DNA from 4 places in the Pseudalkalibacillus sp. JSM 102089 genome. Region 1 is predicted to be linked to each of the others. Evidence: riboswitches for the same ligand, from Rfam matches in the RefSeq annotation. Region 1 holds a riboswitch; each other region holds the start of a gene.

Region 1 (4,448 bases):
ATCGCTATCAAACACAACGACAGGTATGCCTTTATCAACAGCTTTTTTCACTCCAGCTTCGAGTGCATCTGCTCGGCCATGATCAATTAAGATCGCATCGACTTTTTGGTTGATGGCTGTATCAAGGAGTGTAGCCATTTTGGAAAGGTCATTATCAGCATTATAAACTTGAACGCTTCCGCCAAATTTTTCTACCTGATCTTCAACTCCTTTTACGTACTGGGAAGAAAATGTACCGAGGGATGCTTGCATAATCGCTGCTATTTTGATAGGTTTTTGAACTTCTTTTGGAATGTCTGAAGAAGTTTTAGACGCTTCTTCACCTGTGTTTGAAGTTGTCTCACTAGATTCCGTTGTGCTTGCTTCTGGTGTACTTACGGCATCTTGCTCATTAGTACAAGCAGCAAGTACGATGAGAAGAAGAATGGATAAAATAAGTCCTAAGCGTTTCATGAATGTACCTCCGTGTTTTTAGCGTGTGGCAAAGCAAGATGAGCAAGGTTTTCAGCGTACGGTGTTCGAACGATACCGTGCTCCGTAATGATTCCGCTGAGTAATTCATTTGGCGTCACATCAAAAGCAGGATTAAATACATCAATGTTCTCAGCTGCAACACGTTCACCTTTATAATGCGTAATTTCTTTCGGATCTCGCTCCTCAATCGGAATCGCTTCTCCGTTAGGGATCGAGTAGTCAATTGTTGAGATGGGTGCAGCAACATAAAAAGGAACGTTATATGCTTTTGCGATATGGGCAAGGCCAAGCGTACCAATCTTGTTAGCTGTATCACCATTTGCAGCAATCCGATCAGCACCGACTATAACTGCAGCGATTTTCTTCGTTTTTAAAACGTGAGCTACCATACTGTCTGTAATAAGCGTAACGTCAATACCAGCACGCTCAAGCTCCCATGCGGTTAATCGAGCACCTTGTAGAACTGGTCTGGTTTCCGTCGCAATTGCGGAGATGGAGAGACCGTTTTCCTTTGCCAGATGGAGAGGCGCAAGAGCCGTCCCGTATTTTGCTGTTGCGATCCCACCTGCATTGCAATGTGTGAGGATGGTATCCCCATCATTTAATAGCTTCAGACCATGTTCTCCAATCCGCTGACAGACAAGCTCATCCTCTTTATGGATGGTAAGTGCTTCGTGCAGAATCGCTTCTTTCATTTTTTTCACTGTCGGTAAGGAAAAGCTAGCTCGGATGATGCGATCAATCGCCCAAGAGAGATTTACTGCAGTGGGACGAGAGGAGGCAAGATATTTCCCTTGGTTGACTAGCGCTGTCTTAAACGCTGTTGCTTCGTTTGTTTGGACATGCTGACTCCAAAGAACAAGACCATACGCTGCGGCGATTCCAATGGCTGGTGCTCCGCGGACAACAAGGGCAGAAATGCTATTCCAGACATCCTCGATTGCCGTTTGCTTAAGGTAGATCTCTTGTTGTGGAAGCTGCCGTTGATCGAGCAGTAAGAGATGATCACCTTTCCATTGGAGTGATGAGATGACAGTCATTTAAATGACCTCCTTGATGGCTTTAATGTATTGTTCAATCGAAGTGATGCTTTTTCGGTCTAAAATAAGTTTTTTTCCAAGGGTAAGCGCCTTTTTTTCCACAGCGAGTTTTACTTTTGGATCAGTGATCGTCTCGATCTCTTCTACATGAGCAAGTCCAATCGTTCTTCGGATGATCTTACAGCCGGAAAATCCAATGCTATCGACAAAAATAGATTGTAGAAGAGCGTCTAGGTATCCTCTTGAATAACGATTATCTTCTGAGAGATGGTCGGCCCATAATGATCGGAAAGTAGATTCGAATACGTTCCAAACCTCAGTAGTGACGCCAAATAAATAAGCGAGGTATCCTTCTTTCTCTTCTTCTGACCTATGTGCCTCCTGCGACAGGATACTAAGCGCAATATTGGCGATAAAAGCACCGACATCAAAACCAGCTGGGCCATAGAAAGCAAATTCTGGGTCGATTATTTTAGTTGAACTTTCCGTAACAAACAGGCTACCTGTATGTAAGTCCCCGTGTATCAAAGCTTCTCCTTTTGTTAAAAAAGAGTGTTTGAGGGAGGCAACTTCAGTGAGGAAATCGTCATCTTCCCACAGCGATTCAACATCTGCTCGAAGCTCTTCTGTAAAGGCATTGCTTTCGGCATTGTAGAAAGGATCTGAAAATACGAGGCTTTCTGTTATGCCACATAAGTCTGGATTACTAAACCGTTTGGCAAGCTCTTTCTTATTTGCTGAACCAAGACCGTAATCAGAAGTGAAAAAGAGTGTATGAGCGAGATAGGTACCGACGTTTCTTGCAAGCTCAGGATATATACGACCTTCAATAAGTCCTTTTCTTAAAATAGTGTAAGTTGATAAATCTTCCATAACCGTTGCGGCTTTTTCCGAGTCATGCAAATAAACGATCGGAGAAAAGTCAGGAACGAGCGCGTGAGCTTGCTTGAGTGCCTCGCTTTCAATTCTGGATCGATCAAGTGTAAGCGGCCAGGATTCGCCAACGACTTTGGCATAAGGCAAGGCTTGTTTGACGATCCAGGATTGTCCTGTTTTCTTGTGTTGAACATGAAAGACATAATTTAAGTTGCCATCGCCAATTTCCTTTACATGAACGGGAGCGGTGCGATCCAAAAGCTTGTGATACTCTAAAAATTGCACTACGGTTTCTGTTGTAAACGGTGTGTACCCTGAAGTGATCTGAATACCCATGTAAAATTCCCCTTTCAACTATTTATGGTTGATGTATTGCATGAACATCGGAATTTCGGCATAAAAAAAGCCTCTTTCCGAAGAAAGAGGCTTGAAGATAGAGATACTTCACACCTCTTATCTTCCAGAATGAATATCATCCTGTTGGAAGTAGCACCGTGCCATTTAAGCCATCTTAATCTGGACTTAAAAATAGGTCGGTTGCTGGGCGTCATAGGGCCAAATCCCTCAGCCTGCTCTTGATAAGAGAAAGTTTATGAAATTATTTTACAATTTTTTCGCTTGAAATGTATGTTACAGAGAAAGGAACGTGTTTGTCAATAATATTTTGAATATTATTTATAAATATCTGGACGTCGATCTTCAAAGATAGGAATGCGATTCCGGATCGATGACATTTCCTCTTCGTCAATAGAACCTGTTAAAATAACTTCTTCTTCTCCTGCTTCTGCGATAATTGTTCCCCACGGATCAATGATCAATGAGTGTCCTCCAAACGCATTATCAGGATCTGCCCCGACACGATTACAGGCAATCACGTAGCACTGATTTTCAATCGCGCGACTGATAAGTAATGCTCGCCAATGATCGGTGCGTTGCTTTGGCCATTCTGCTGGTACGAACAAAACTTGGGCACCTTCAACTGCATGAAGGCGAAGCCACTCAGGAAAGCGAATATCATAACAAATGAACCCAGCGCATGGGAGTTCTTCAAGTGTAAAATGACTTTTTTCATTTCCAGAAACGAGGAACTTCTCTTCATTCATCAAACGAAACAGGTGCGCTTTGCTATACTCATGAACGAGCTGCCCATCTCGATTGAACACAAGCATGGTGTTCGTTACTTCGCCGTTATGATGCTTAGCGATGGAGCCCCCAACAATATTTACGTCGTTCTTTTTGGCGAGGCGAGATAGAAAAGCAATCGACTTTTCTGCATCAGTATCTCCAATTTCATCAAGGCGAGATAAATCATAACCTGTGGACCACAATTCTGGTAAAACGATGATATCTGGTTTGTCACTCACCGCCTTAGAAACAAGCTCTTCAACTTTAGAGAAATTCTTTTCTGGATTGCCGAAAGCAATATCAAATTGCAACAGGGCAAGGTTTTTCATTGAGTTGTCCTCCTTACATGTTTAGAAGTTGACCTTTACATGGTTGTGTATCCAAGATAACATAACTTATTAGAATTTCTCGAAAATTTTAACAGGATGTGATTCCATTTGAAACAATTTCAAACTTCAGATGCACTTAAACGTTTACCAGAACAATTCTTTGCGAAGCTTGCTGGAAAAGTGAACCGTTATGTAGAGGCGGGATATGACATTATTAACCTTGGACAAGGAAACCCTGATCAGCCGACGCCTGCTCATATTATCGAGTCTTTGCAGCAGGCAGCTGAAAACCCTGCATACCACAAGTATCCGCCATTTAGGGGACAGCCCTTTCTGAAACAAGCCGCGGCTGATTTCTATAAGCGAGAGTTTGGTGTTGAGCTTGATCCAGAGAAGGAGGTGGCCGTCCTATTTGGTGGAAAAGCGGGCCTTGTAGAAGTGAGTCAATGTTTGTTAAATAAAAGTGATGTGGCACTTGTTCCGGATCCTGGATACCCTGATTACTGGTCTGGAGTAGCAATGGCTGAAGCGGATATGCAAATGATGCCGTTACTTGAAGAAAATGATTTTCTGCCAGATTATAGCGCGATCCCTGAGGGTGCTC
Region 2 (4,448 bases), on a different contig from region 1:
CCCTTGAGCAGGTTAACGTAGATACAGACCAAATTATTCCGAAGCAGTTTTTAAAGAGAATTGAACGGCAAGGCTTTGGTCAGTTTCTTTTTTACAATTGGCGGTTTGATGATGATGGTCATCCGCGTGAAGATTTTAATTTGAACGAACAACAATACCAGCATGCTTCTATTCTAGTGTCGGGTAAAAACTTTGGGTGTGGTTCATCAAGAGAACATGCTCCATGGGCCCTTCTGGATTATGGGTTTCGAATTGTCATTGCGACAAGCTTTGCTGATATCTTTTATAACAACTGTGTAAAAAACGGTATACTTCCTATCGCTCTTGATCAAGAAACGATCTCGGAGCTTTTTCAAAAAGCGAAGGATGGATACGAACTTAGCGTAGACCTAAGTAAACAGCAAGTAATTGATGGAGAAGGACTAAATGCGTCGTTCGAGATCGATCCTTATTGGAAAGAAATGCTGTTAAATGGATGGGATGAAGTATCTCGAACTTTATCTCTCGAAGATAAAATTAAATTATATGAAGAAAAACAACTTGTAGGAGAGTGAATGACGTTGGGAATTACCAGGAGAAATATAACGTTCATGTCGTAAAAGCAATGGAGAATTTGCTGGAAGCCGTCCACAGGACCCCGCTTCAGCAGTCGACAACGCTTAATGATTATACAAATAGAGATGTCTTCATGAAGATGGAAAACCTTCAACGAACGGGTTCCTTCAAACTTCGAGGTGCTTATAACAAAGTTGCGTCGCTAACGGATATTGAGGCAGCGCGAGGGATTGTTGCTGCATCGGCTGGAAACCATGCTCAGGGAGTGGCGCTTTCTGCTAGAGAGCGTGGAATTAAAGCTAAGATTTATATGCCCGTCCATACACCGACAAGCAAAATTGATGCGACGCGATCTTATGGAGCAGAGGTTGTTCTTGAAGGAGAATCGTATAACGAAGCGTTTAGTGGAGCGGATCGTGAGCGTGTTGAGAAAGGGGCCACATTCGTTCATGCTTTCGATGATCCTGAAGTAATGGCAGGACAGGGAACGGTTGCACTCGAAATGATGCAACAGTGTCCTGACTTAGATGCGATTCTCGTGCCTGTTGGAGGTGGAGGATTGTTAGCTGGAATGGCGATGGCGATTAAGTCGTTCTTTCCTCACGTGAAAATCATCGGGGTCCAGGCTTCTGAAGCATCTGCGACATGGAATCGATTTAAAGGTACTGGTCCTCTTGTCCTTCAATCTGTCAAATCGATTGCAGACGGTATTTCTGTGAAAGAAGCTGGAAAATTAACCTTTCCAATTATTGAAGAGCTTGTTGATGATATGCTAACCGTGTCAGAAGAAGAAATTGCTGCAGCGATTGTCTTTATGCTTGAAAGACACAAAACACTTGTAGAAGGTGCAGGTGCTGCATCGGTAGCTGCTGTCTTATGCAAGTCTAATCGTTTAGAAGGTAAGAGAATTGGTGTTGTTGTTAGTGGAGGGAATGCGGATCTTGCGAAAATATCCCTTTATAAACAACTTTCTCAACGAGCGAAAACCATCAGGCGAATAAGCTGATGGTTTTCTAATGGGGTTCAACGTATATATTTTAGATTATTCCGACTTTTTGCTCAGTAATTGACACTCATAAAGTACCATGCTAGAATTCATTTAGCACTTAACCACAGTAAAGTAATAACAACTATATATCTCTTATTCAGAGAGGTGGAGGGACTGGCCCTATGAAGCCCGGCAACCGTCAAACGACTCGTTTGAAAAGGTGCCAATTCCTGCAAAGCGATTGCTTTGAGAAATGAGAGGAAGACATCGATTTATCAAATGCCTTTCTGCTCAAAGCAGAAGGGCATTTTTTTACTTTACTATACAAAGTGATAAGCGAATTAGGTTTCTAAGTGCATAGAAATAAAGAACAAAGGCATGGGACTTAAGTCCTGTTTCAGGTAGCTGATCATGCAAATGCATAAAGGATGTGAGACATGTGATTGAGCTTAAAGGCATTAATAAGACCTTCTTTTCGAAATCCGGGAAGGTGGAAGCCGTTAAGGATGTTAACCTTGAAGTCAAAAAAGGCGAAATATTTGGTGTTATTGGCTACAGTGGTGCTGGGAAAAGTACGCTAATTCGAATGCTTAACCTTCTTGAGAGACCTACTGATGGGACAGTCACAGTGGCTGGTAATAATCTATCTTCTCTTAAGGGAAAAGATCTTCGTGCAGCAAGACAGGAAATTGGAATGATTTTCCAGCATTTTAATATTCTCTGGTCAAGAACGGTACGTGATAACATCGCGTTCCCTCTTGAAATATCAGGTGTTCCGAAAGAAAAGAGAATGAAGCGTGTTGATGAATTAATTAAACTTGTTGGACTCGAAGGTAGAGAAGGAGCTTATCCTTCACAACTAAGTGGTGGACAAAAGCAGCGAGTGGGTATTGCGAGAGCACTTGCTAATAATCCAAAGGTTTTGCTTTGTGATGAAGCTACTTCTGCTTTAGATCCTAAAACGACGGATAGCATTCTGGAACTTCTGACTGAAATTAATCACAAGCTTGGCCTTACGATTGTCCTTATCACGCATGAAATGCACGTCATACGAAAAATTTGCCATCGTGTAGCCGTGATGGAGAATGGACGAGTAGTGGAGAATGGTTCTGTCCTTGAAGTTTTCCACCATCCGCAGGAAGAGATTACGAAAGACTTTGTTAATCAGCTAAGCGAGCCTGAAGAAATGAAGGAATCGATTGCACATCTGGCAACGAGTCAGGATGGAGAACTTGTTCAGTTTACCTTTGTGAAAGGAAAAACAGGTTCACCACTTGTGACAGAGTTGATTCGTAAATTTGATGTAGAAGTCAACATTATTCAAGGGAAGATTTCTCATACACAGGATGGTCCTTATGGAAAACTTTCTGTGTTCCTTAAAGGGGAACCAGCTGTGGTAGAAATGGCCTTGAATTATGTGCAAGCCCAAGGTGTTAAAGCGGAGGTGATTACGAATGACTGAATCGTTATTTCCTAACGTCAGGTGGGAATCTATGTGGGAAGCCACTCTACAAACAGCGTACATGACGGCAATTTCGGTGCTGGCAACGTTTATTCTCGGAATCCTCCTTGGATTATTGTTGTTTCTAACAGGTAGAGGGAACATATGGGAAAACAAATTTGTGAATAGTATTATTGCCGGAGTCGTGAACTTATTTCGCTCCATACCATTTATTATTTTGATTATCTTGCTTATCCCTCTTTCGGTTTACATTATAGGGACAATGCTAGGTGCTAATGCTGCCCTTCCAGCCCTTATTGCAGGAGCGGCGCCATTTTATGCGAGAATGGTTGAAATTGCTTTACGTGAAGTGGATAAAGGGGTCATTGAAGCTTCTCAGTCAATGGGAGCATCCAATGGTTCGATTATTTTTAAAGTGCTTCTACCAGAAGCAATGCCAGCCCTTATTTCAGGGATTACTGTGACGGCGATAGCTCTTGTAAGCTACACCGCTATGGCTGGTGTCGTAGGCGCAGGGGGTCTCGGAAACCTCGCTTATCTTGAAGGTTTCCAACGGAACAATCCTGACGTGACACTTGTTGCAACAGTATTGATATTAGTAATTGTTGCGATTCTTCAGGTTTGTGGAGACGTTGCAACACGAGTAATAGATAAAAGATAATAAGGAGAAAAGGAGAGGTTATGATGAAAAAGTTTTTATCGCTAATAACAGTTCTTGCTCTTGCGGTTCTTGCTGCATGTGGCAACAATGGCGGAAACAGCGAAGGTTCTGGTGACGGTGGAGATTCGAAGAAAATCGTAGTAGGTGCATCAAACATTCCCCATGCTGAAATTCTTGAAGAAGCTAAGCCGATGTTAGAGGAAAAAGGAATAGAGCTTGAAATTAAAACATTCCAGGATTACATTCTACCTAATAAGACGCTTGCAAATGGTGAATTAGATGCAAACTACTTCCAAACAATACCTTATATGGACTTGCAAATGGAAGAAAACGATAATTATGACTTCGTGAACGCTGGAGGCATTCATATCGAGCCAATCGGTGTTTACTCTCAGGATTACAAGAGCTTAGATGAGCTTCCTGATGGTGCTCAAATCATAATGAGTAACTCTGTTTCTGACCATGGACGTATGCTGTCATTACTTGAAGCACAGGGCCTTATCACATTAAAAGAAGGTGTAAAGGCTTCAGATGCAACAGTTGAAGATATTGCTGAAAACCCTAAGAATATTGATTTCAAAACAGATGTTGAGGCTTCACTGCTTCCACAGATTTACCAGCAAGGTGAAGGTGATGCAGTGATGATCAATACAAACTATGCGATTGATGCAGGACTTAATCCTCAAGAGGATGCCATTGCACTTGAAAATTCAGACTCACCATATGTGAATGTGATTACAGTAAACAAAGGTGACGAAGACAATGAAGCGATCCAGGCGTTA
Region 3 (4,448 bases), on a different contig from region 1:
CTATTGGTTACTGCGGTCTTTTCATCTATATTTATAATTGTTATTTTGATTGCGACCCTTTCGGCAAATGAAATCGGTCACCTCCCAATCGTCATCAAATGGTGATAATCATTTTTTCATTATGAAATAATGATTTAATATCCAAACAAATCTCATCTAAAAGCCCCATGCTTCAAATTGAAGCGTGGGGCTTTTAGATGAACGAACTTGAAAACATCCGCCTGGATTCTATTATTACTACATTCAGCTATCTTTCTTCATTTTTTTATATGCTAGTGGTCTGTTTGATTCCAAATTTGTCCAAGATTTAAAGGAACATAAACCTCATCGCCATGAACGTGACGATTAAAAATCGGTTTATGAATTGATGGTTCTAGAAGAGGATAATAGCGTTTTCGTCGTGCTCGATACCGTTCCAAATAACTTATCAAAATTTTCCAAAGAGTCAATTCATCTATATCACTTTGGTTATAAAAGGTTAGTATGAATATATTCAGAGGGGGAATAGGAATATTTAATACCAGTCAACGTTACGGCAGAGAAAAAGAATGGTTGATAACAGACCATGTTTAAAGAATTGAGTGAATTTTCCTTTATTGCCCATTTTTTAAATTTAACCTTCCTAATAGAAGAACAAAAATTAATAAGGGAATACTACCTAACGCTCAGAGTGTAACCCCACTGAAACAAGGTGTTATAGCTATTGGAAGTACACCTTTTTAATTCGGAATTATTGTGTGGGTTTTTAAAGAAGAGTCCTGCAAGAGTATGGTGGTATTGTATTGTTTTATCAATGTAGGCTGCGCTGTTTCATTCAATATTCGATCCGGACCTGGAACCAATTACGGAATTGTTGAGTCAATTGTAGATGGACAAACGGTTACGAACTCTTGTTAGAAACATGGAGAGACTGTTATAGGCAAATATGGAACGAGTGATCTGTAGAATTATATTGGAGAAGGGTATATATCTGATACGTATGTGTATACCGGATCAGACGGATGAGTTGCCCCAATCTGTTATTGAAAACCGATTCTAGTGGAAAGAAGGGTATAAATGGTGAAATAAAAATGATAGGTATGGGAGGAAAAGCACCACGTATTTGTTGCATCTCATGAAGCTTATGACAAATTTGAATATTTTACTCAAAATGGGTTGATTACGTGTTGCTCTGATTTAAAAGTATTATGTTTTGAAAAAGATAGTAGGGTCGAAAATACCACATGATGTATTAAACGAACCTGTATCTTCTCTTTCATTGAATAGACTTTTTCACTAGTTTCGGACACTTCTGATGATTTGTGATAATTTACCAACTTTTCAGAAAAAAGACTTTTCATTTCCGTTTACTCATGTATAATGTGTATTAGTTTAATAGAATTCCTTATCGAGAGAGGCAGAGGGACAGGCCCGATGAAGCCCGGCAACCATCAAGTATATGCTTGAAACGGTGCCAATTCCTGCAGATTAACGTCTGGGAGATGAGGAGGAGTTCGTGTAAAACTCTTCCTTTTTACTAAGGAAGAGTTTTTTTGTTTTTAAGAAAGCTTTAACTTTATTAAAGGACTAAAGATTAAGAAAAATTAAGAGTTTCGCCATAATGGTCATGGCGATAAACTAAGTTTTTTCAATTTGATATCTATCCTATTTTGAAAACAAAATCATTCCAGCATGAGGTGTTGTGACAGATGGTCACAGCTTAAAAGGGAAGACCGGTGAAAGACCGGCGCGGTCCCGCCACTGTGAGGGGGAGCGACTTACTAACCACTCTTACGTAACGGGAAGGGGGAAGAAGCGTTGAACCTGAGCCAGGAGACCTGCCTCATGACTGCCCTTGTACTCTACGGATCGATAGAGGAGGTGAGGAATCATGTGATACATTGCTTTCAGCATAAATTCGCACAAAAATATTACGACGAGAGGAAGAGTAAAATGACATTTAAGAGTTCAAACATTGGTTACCCTCGAATTGGAGAAAAACGTGAATGGAAGAAGCTTCTTGAAAAGTTCTGGGCGGGTAAACTGGATGAAGACACTTTTACAGAGGAGTCAAAACAGCTTAGGCTTTCGTACCTTAAAAAACAACGAGATAAGGGGATTGATCTTATTCCTGTCGGCGATTTCAGCTTATACGATCATGTGCTTGATACCGGGGTAATGTTTGGAATCGTACCAACGCGCTTTGACTATGATGGTGGGGGTGTATCCCTTCAAACGTATTTTAATATCGCACGGGGAACAAAAGGAGCGCCGGCAGCTGAAATGACAAAGTGGTATAACACGAATTACCACTACATTGTTCCTGAACTAAATGAGAGTACACCTTCTCTAGTTCATAATCGCCCGCTTGAGTATTACAGGGAAGCGAAACAGGAACTTGGTATTGAAGGGAAACCAGTGCTAATTGGTCCGATCAGCTTTGTTCTTTTATCGAAGGGATATGCTAAAGAGCAATTCAACGATGTGGTTTATCAGTTCCTTCCGCTATATGAACAGGTGCTGAATGAACTGGGGGAGGAAGGTGTCCAGTGGGTGCAATTCGATGAACCTGCACTTGTTACGACTCTTTCGGATGATGTAGTCAACCTATATAAAGAGGTGTATGAGGCGTTACATAATGCGGCACCAGAAGTAAACGTGCTTCTTCAGACGTATTTCGAGAGTGTGACCCATTATGAAGAAGTGACGAAACTCCCTGTTCAGGGAATTGGGCTTGATTTTGTGCATGACCGGAGTGAGAATTTGAAGGCTGTAAAAGAGAAAGGTTTTCCACAGGATAAGGTTCTTGTTGCAGGGTTGATCGATGGACGTAATGTTTGGCGATCGAAGCTTGATAAGAAAATTTCTCTATTGAATGAGCTAGCCCAAGCTGTTGATAAAGGTCGTATTATTGTTCAGCCGTCTTCAAGTTTGCTACATGTACCTGTTACGGTGAAGAGTGAGAAGGACATTCCAGATGTGCTGTTTAACGCTCTTTCATTTGCTGATGAGAAGCTTGATGAAGTCGTTTTACTTGCGCAGGGACTCGAAAAGGGAGAATCGGCTATTCAATTGGAGATCAAGTCAAGTGTAAAAGCTATTCAAGAACTTAATCATTCTCCACAGCGGAATAATAAGCAGGTGCAGGAAACGATTCACAATCTCGGAGAAGCAAAACGGAAAGCACCGTTTAAAGTTCGTCATGACTTACAGCAAAAGTCGTTACAGATTCCGTTCCTTCCAACGACAACGATTGGAAGCTTTCCGCAGACAAAGGAAGTGCGCAAGCAGCGTTTGCAATGGAGGAAGGGTGAACTAAGCGATGCTGCATACGAGACGTACATTAAAGAAGAAATTAAGAAATGGATTGACATTCAGGAAGAGATTGGTCTCGATGTCCTTGTGCATGGTGAGTTCGAGCGAACTGATATGGTGGAATACTTTGGTGAGAAATTAAACGGGTTTCAATTTACGAAATTTGGATGGGTTCAGTCCTATGGTTCGCGCTGTGTGAAGCCACCGTTGATTTTTGGTGATGTCTCTTTTAATACGCCAATGACGGTAAAAGAAACCATCTATGCTCAGTCATTAACAGATAAGCATGTAAAAGGCATGTTGACAGGACCGATCACGATTGTGAACTGGTCGTTCGTACGGGATGATCGAACAAAGACTGAAGTAGCGAATCAAATTGCACTTGCGCTTCGAGAAGAAATAGAGGAGCTTGAACGAAATGCCATACTTGTGATCCAGGTCGACGAGCCGGCACTTCGTGAGGGTCTTCCACTGAAGGAAGAACTGCATGACAGTTATTTGAAAGCTGCAGTCTATGCGTTTAAATTGGTAACCTCCTCCGTGGAGAATGAGACGCAAATCCATACGCATATGTGCTATTCGGAATTTGAGGAAATCATTGGCTCGATTAAAGCTTTGGACGCAGATGTGATCTCGATTGAAACATCGAGAAGCCACGGCGAGCTAATTAAGGCTTTTGAAGACAGTACGTATGAACGGGGAATTGGGCTTGGTGTGTATGATATTCACAGTCCCCGCGTTCCTGAGCTTAGTGAGATGAAACGAAGCATTGATCGAGCGCTTCAGGTACTGGATCCAAAGCTGTTCTGGATCAATCCAGACTGTGGATTGAAGACAAGGGGCGTAGAGGAAACAGTTGAAGCATTGAAAGTGATGGTAGAGGCGGCTAAGCAAACAAGGGGAAAATATCTCGCCCAAAAGAATTAAGAATTAAGAAATAAGAATTAAGAGAATTGCGTGGACAGTTCGAGACAAATAAAAATCTTGGTCAGGCCCCACTTCTACCCCGATCTGTTTTTTTCTAAATGAAAAAACCTCCTGAATGGTATAAGGGCACTGAAAAAGCCTATTCAATGAAAAAAGAAATCAACCACCTACTATATATTGGCGGTTGATTTCTTTTTATTTTCAATATGTTGTTGCATTCGATGGAT
Region 4 (4,448 bases), on a different contig from region 1:
TATTCCCACATGCAACAATAAAAAGTAGCGTTGCGATAATAAATGTTAACTTTTGCTTCATCTAGTTTCCCCCTCTTATAAACTATCCTAGCAACTGAAAGACATATTTGACGAACTTAATTGTGTTTCATAGTCAGACATCATCTATTTTCCCATTATCAGTATACCTTTTTTATAAACATGATGCTGTAACGCTCCTTACATCTCAAACTATAATAAAACCATTTCCTATAGCGTAAGAACGGCAAGTTCATCGTTCTTTTCACGAAGAAAAGCAATAGCCACTTTGGCTATTGCTTTTCTAACGGGTATGTTAGGCTACCCTATCATCTATTCCCTTAGCTTTTCTGCATTTTTCTACGAACAATTACGCCAGTTGCAGCCATAGTTGCAAGAATAGCTGCAACAATCCATTCGATTGGCATTTGCTGTTCAGCTGTACCACCCATACCTGTTTTAGGCATATCAGTTGGCATAGCTTCCATAGCGAATTTATCCGGGAATTGGTTTACGAAAGCACCAGAAAGTCCCTTTGCCGGCTTATACATATGAGCATAAGCTTCACGAACCGAATCATAAGCTGCATCGTAGTCTTCCGTAGTGTAGCTATCAAACGCAGATATTAATTGATTCACATGCATTTGTAACCCTTCAGATAATGGTCCCGCTTCTAATCTACCTTCAGTTGCTGTTTCAAGAAAACTCGAGAAGTCTGCACGATAGTCTTCAAGCGCTTTTAGTGCTTTTTCTTGAGCAGCTTCATCTTCAGCTCCCGTCGCTTGAACATATTCTACAAAGTTACCGATATGTCCAGACCACATTTCTTTAAATTGATTGCCTGCTTCTTCACCATATACAGAAGTTATCGCAGCAGCTAGATCATCCGTATTCTTGCTTAGTGCATCTGCAGATGCATTAAAGTCTTCTGATCCGTCGATTCCGTTCTGCATTGTCATCATTGCAAGACCAGCATGTTCAGATAATAAATGACCTAATGTTGCACGAAGATCAGAGGCTGGTGTTACGGCTTCTGTGTTTTCGAACTTGTCTGGGAACTGATCAGTAATGGCACCAGAGAATCCTTTAGCCACCATTTGCATGTGAGCAATCGCTTCACGTTCTTTCTCGTAAGCCATCTCATAATCACCTGCTACATAGCTATCAAATGAACCAATCAACTGATTAATATGAGCTTGAAGTCCTTCAGACAATGTTTCAGCTTGAAGTCGTTCTCCAGTTGCATTTTCCAAGAAATTAGAGAAATCTTCTTTATAACCATCTAAACTATCTAAAGCTTTTTGTTTTGCATCTTCATCTTCATTACCTGTTGCTTTCACATAGTCAACGAAGAAACCGATATGATTGCTCCAAATTTCATTAAATTCAGCTCCTGCTTCTTCACCATAAACGGATGTAATCGCAGCTGTAAGGTCTTCCGTGTTTTCACTTAAGGCACCAGCAGAAGCTTCAAAATCTTCAGAACCTTCAGCTCCTTTTCTCATTGTTTCTACTGCAAGATAAGCATGCTCACTTAGTAAATGGCCAAGATCAGCACGAAGATCAGCACCTGGTGTTTCTACTGTAGGCTTGTCCATTTGCTCGTCGTGGTCAGAGGCAAATGCTCCAGCAGTTGGTATTAAAAGTGAAAAGCTAAGCGGAACAATTAATAGTCCCTTTTTCCAATCGATCACTTTCTTTTTCATATTCTTGTTCGTATTCATTATCAAATCCACTCCCCTTAATTTTGATTTACACTTAGCTAACGGAGAGAAGATCCATTTGGATCATTCTTTTTTAAAATTCTTCTCTTTTTTTAATTACGAGACAATAAAAAGTCAGCAAAACCCACACATACTAAGGTTCTGCTGACTTTCAAATTTTAACTATTTTTTTATAGATATGATGATATTTAGAATGTGATAATAAACTACCTTTTCCTCAATCAATTCTATATGTGTTAATCACGCCCGCTTTTTTAAGAAAAATTAATCAAACTCTTTTTTCTCCCATTCATCTTCCGGTAGTCCCAAATCCTCTCCAGAAAACCTTTCTTCTTTAAATGGATCGGCATGGTTATGAAATCCGTTTTGTTCCCAAAAACCAGGTTTGTCTTCATTGATAAATTCTATCCCTCTGATCCATTTAATACTTTTCCAGAAGTAGAGATGCGGTACAACTAACCTAAGAGGCCATCCGTGTTTTGCCGTTAATTTCTCTCCATCGACTGAGTGGGCAAGAATAACATCATCTCTCATTAAGTCAGTGAGGTGAATATTCGTTGAATAGTTATAGTCTCCATGTAGCATAACATAGTTCGTTTTCGGTACTATCCCATATGCGTTCATAAAATCCTTAATCAAAACCCCTTCAAAAGTATTATCAAACCTAGACCACCTTGTGACACAGTGAATATCACACTTTACTTTCTTCTGTGGTAAGGCAAGTATGTCGCTATAGGAAATGATCACTTCCTTATCAATTTCTCCAAATACACTTAGGTTCCATGTCGACATCTCATACACAGGTACATCACCTTCATGTAGAATAGGGAACCTTTCTGTAAGTACTTGCCCCGGTGGCAGACGATCACCATACTTTTCACTTGCATCTGGAACTTTCATTTTGCGAATACGGTCAGCTTTTTTCAAATTCTTCACAACCCGTCTCTCATTTATTGAATCGTCTAAAAAACTCTTCCTAACTAATAAGGAAGAGTTCGCTTCAGAGCTCTTCCTTATCTCTCAGAGCATAGACTCTGCTGGATTTGGCACCTTGTCTATCAGGTTGCCGGGCATCAAAGGGCCAGTCCCTCCGCCTCTCTCAATAAGGAAATTAAATAATGTAATTTTGATTCATTCTATCGGTCTATTTAGTATTTTGCAATTATTGTTTTAAACGAGATTTTTTTTCATTTCAACAAATTGAAACTCTCCCCCATTGGTTTGTTGCATAAACAGATGAGTGATTTGAAACCCAGCCCTTTGATACACTTTTATGGCTCGTTTATTAAATTCAGCTACTGCCATTCCGAAGGAAGTTGGATGATACAATTCAACTGCTTTTTGAAGGCCAGCCTCTAAAAAAGAAAAGCCTTCTCCTTTTCCAACATTATAGGGACACATTCCTAGACCAATTTCTATATGGTTGTCTTCATGCTCATGAAAACTAAAAAAACCAATAAGATGATCCCTTTGGTAAACGCTCCAATAATTTTCATTGCTGACTGCATCTTCTCGGAACTCTTTTAGATCTTCAAGATCCTCGTCCATATTATAAAATGAGTATACCCCATCATAGTTCCAGGAGATAATTCGCTCGACTGCTTCATGACTTATTAACTTAAATTGATATAACAATACTCTCCCTCATTTCTGCGCGATTGAAAAGGAAAAGCCCCATGCTGGGAAATGCATGGGGCTCACACTTTATATTTTAAGGGGGGCAGGAACCGGGGAAGTCCCTGCAAAAATAGTGTAGCAAGTTCCAAGGGCATGATGATTAATTATGAGTTGTTTTTCACATTCTTTTAATAAATGAAAAGAAGCTGGACAACTATTTATAAACCATGATTGTTTGAAGTTCTCGAAATCCAATGTCTTTATAAATGTATTTCGCGAAGTTAGAGGAATACACATTCAAACGAATTTCCTCATATCCCTGTTCTTTGAAGTTTTCAATACTCGCTTGAACCAGCTGCTTAGAATACCCTTTCCCACGAAACTTTGGAAAAACAAATACATCATAAATGAACCCATGCTTGCTTTCTGTAAAATAATCCGTGTTTTCTCCAAGTAATACCCAGCCAGCAATTTCCCCTTCGTCGCGATAAATGAGGTGGTAACCACCTCGATCCAGAATAGATGATACAATTTCGAGTGCTTTCTCTTCTTTTACGATACCAGGATTTGTCGTTCCTTCATTAACAGATTGAATGGAATTCGATAAAATAAAATCTCTTTCTTCTATCGTCGCTCGTTCGATCACATAGTTTCCCTCCATCATCAAAATCATTCATTACTCGTTTATTCTTGATGCAAGAACCTTATTCCTCCCATAAGTAAGGTGCATATTCTTACCAAATTTATTTTTTTGTTAAAGCATAGACGCATGTATCAGTTAGTTTACTGCCATCAATTGAGACATGGTCGTTTCGTAAAATAGCCTCAAGTTGAAACAATTGTTTCTCGGCAATTCGCCGACTTCGCCTATTTGTCGCATTGCAACGAATTTCTAGTCTTCTAGCGTTAAGGTTTGAAAAGGCGTAATCTACAATGCCTTGGACCGCTTCAGACATATAGCCTTGACCAGCGTATCTAGAATCAATCCAATAACCGATTTCAAATTTACGAACGTTCCAATCTATTCGATGTAACCCTGAGGAACCGATAAAATCACCCGTCTGTTTATGGAAGAGTAATAGTCGAAGATCCTCCCGCTTTAAAAACGCT

Evidence for each region. Region 1 has a riboswitch for S-adenosylmethionine ahead of mtnK (S-methyl-5-thioribose kinase). Riboswitches for the same ligand answer to the same signal wherever they lie in the genome.
Region 2: another riboswitch for S-adenosylmethionine. It lies ahead of ABVF21_RS17435 (methionine ABC transporter ATP-binding protein); the one in region 1 lies ahead of mtnK (S-methyl-5-thioribose kinase).
Region 3: another riboswitch for S-adenosylmethionine. It lies ahead of metE (5-methyltetrahydropteroyltriglutamate--homocysteine S-methyltransferase); the one in region 1 lies ahead of mtnK (S-methyl-5-thioribose kinase).
Region 4: another riboswitch for S-adenosylmethionine. It lies ahead of ABVF21_RS16675 (sulfite oxidase-like oxidoreductase); the one in region 1 lies ahead of mtnK (S-methyl-5-thioribose kinase).

What each region holds. Positions count from the first base shown of each region.
Region 1 covers NZ_JBEWYW010000012.1:73,362-77,809, forward strand. Annotated here, with positions in the region: gene ABVF21_RS19425 (sugar ABC transporter substrate-binding protein) at 1-453, opposite strand, end outside; gene mtnA (S-methyl-5-thioribose-1-phosphate isomerase) at 450-1,514, opposite strand; gene mtnK (S-methyl-5-thioribose kinase) at 1,515-2,726, opposite strand; SAM riboswitch class I at 2,841-2,975, opposite strand; gene ABVF21_RS19440 (carbon-nitrogen family hydrolase) at 3,062-3,844, opposite strand; gene ABVF21_RS19445 (pyridoxal phosphate-dependent aminotransferase) at 3,953-4,448, shown strand, end outside.
Region 2 covers NZ_JBEWYW010000009.1:70,339-74,786, forward strand. Annotated here, with positions in the region: gene leuD (3-isopropylmalate dehydratase small subunit) at 1-554, shown strand, start outside; gene ilvA (threonine ammonia-lyase) at 551-1,561, shown strand; SAM riboswitch class I at 1,694-1,803, shown strand; gene ABVF21_RS17435 (methionine ABC transporter ATP-binding protein) at 1,983-3,005, shown strand; gene ABVF21_RS17440 (methionine ABC transporter permease) at 2,998-3,666, shown strand; gene ABVF21_RS17445 (MetQ/NlpA family ABC transporter substrate-binding protein) at 3,690-4,448, shown strand, end outside.
Region 3 covers NZ_JBEWYW010000019.1:1,783-6,230, forward strand. Annotated here, with positions in the region: SAM riboswitch class I at 1,382-1,488, shown strand; cobalamin riboswitch at 1,658-1,839, shown strand; gene metE (5-methyltetrahydropteroyltriglutamate--homocysteine S-methyltransferase) at 1,933-4,221, shown strand.
Region 4 covers NZ_JBEWYW010000008.1:115,465-119,912, forward strand. Annotated here, with positions in the region: gene ABVF21_RS16665 (ABC transporter substrate-binding protein) at 1-61, opposite strand, end outside; gene ABVF21_RS16670 (copper amine oxidase) at 339-1,688, opposite strand; gene ABVF21_RS16675 (sulfite oxidase-like oxidoreductase) at 1,986-2,648, opposite strand; SAM riboswitch class I at 2,732-2,830, opposite strand; gene ABVF21_RS16680 (GNAT family N-acetyltransferase) at 2,892-3,356, opposite strand; gene ABVF21_RS16685 (GNAT family N-acetyltransferase) at 3,553-3,984, opposite strand; gene ABVF21_RS16690 (GNAT family N-acetyltransferase) at 4,082-4,448, opposite strand, start outside.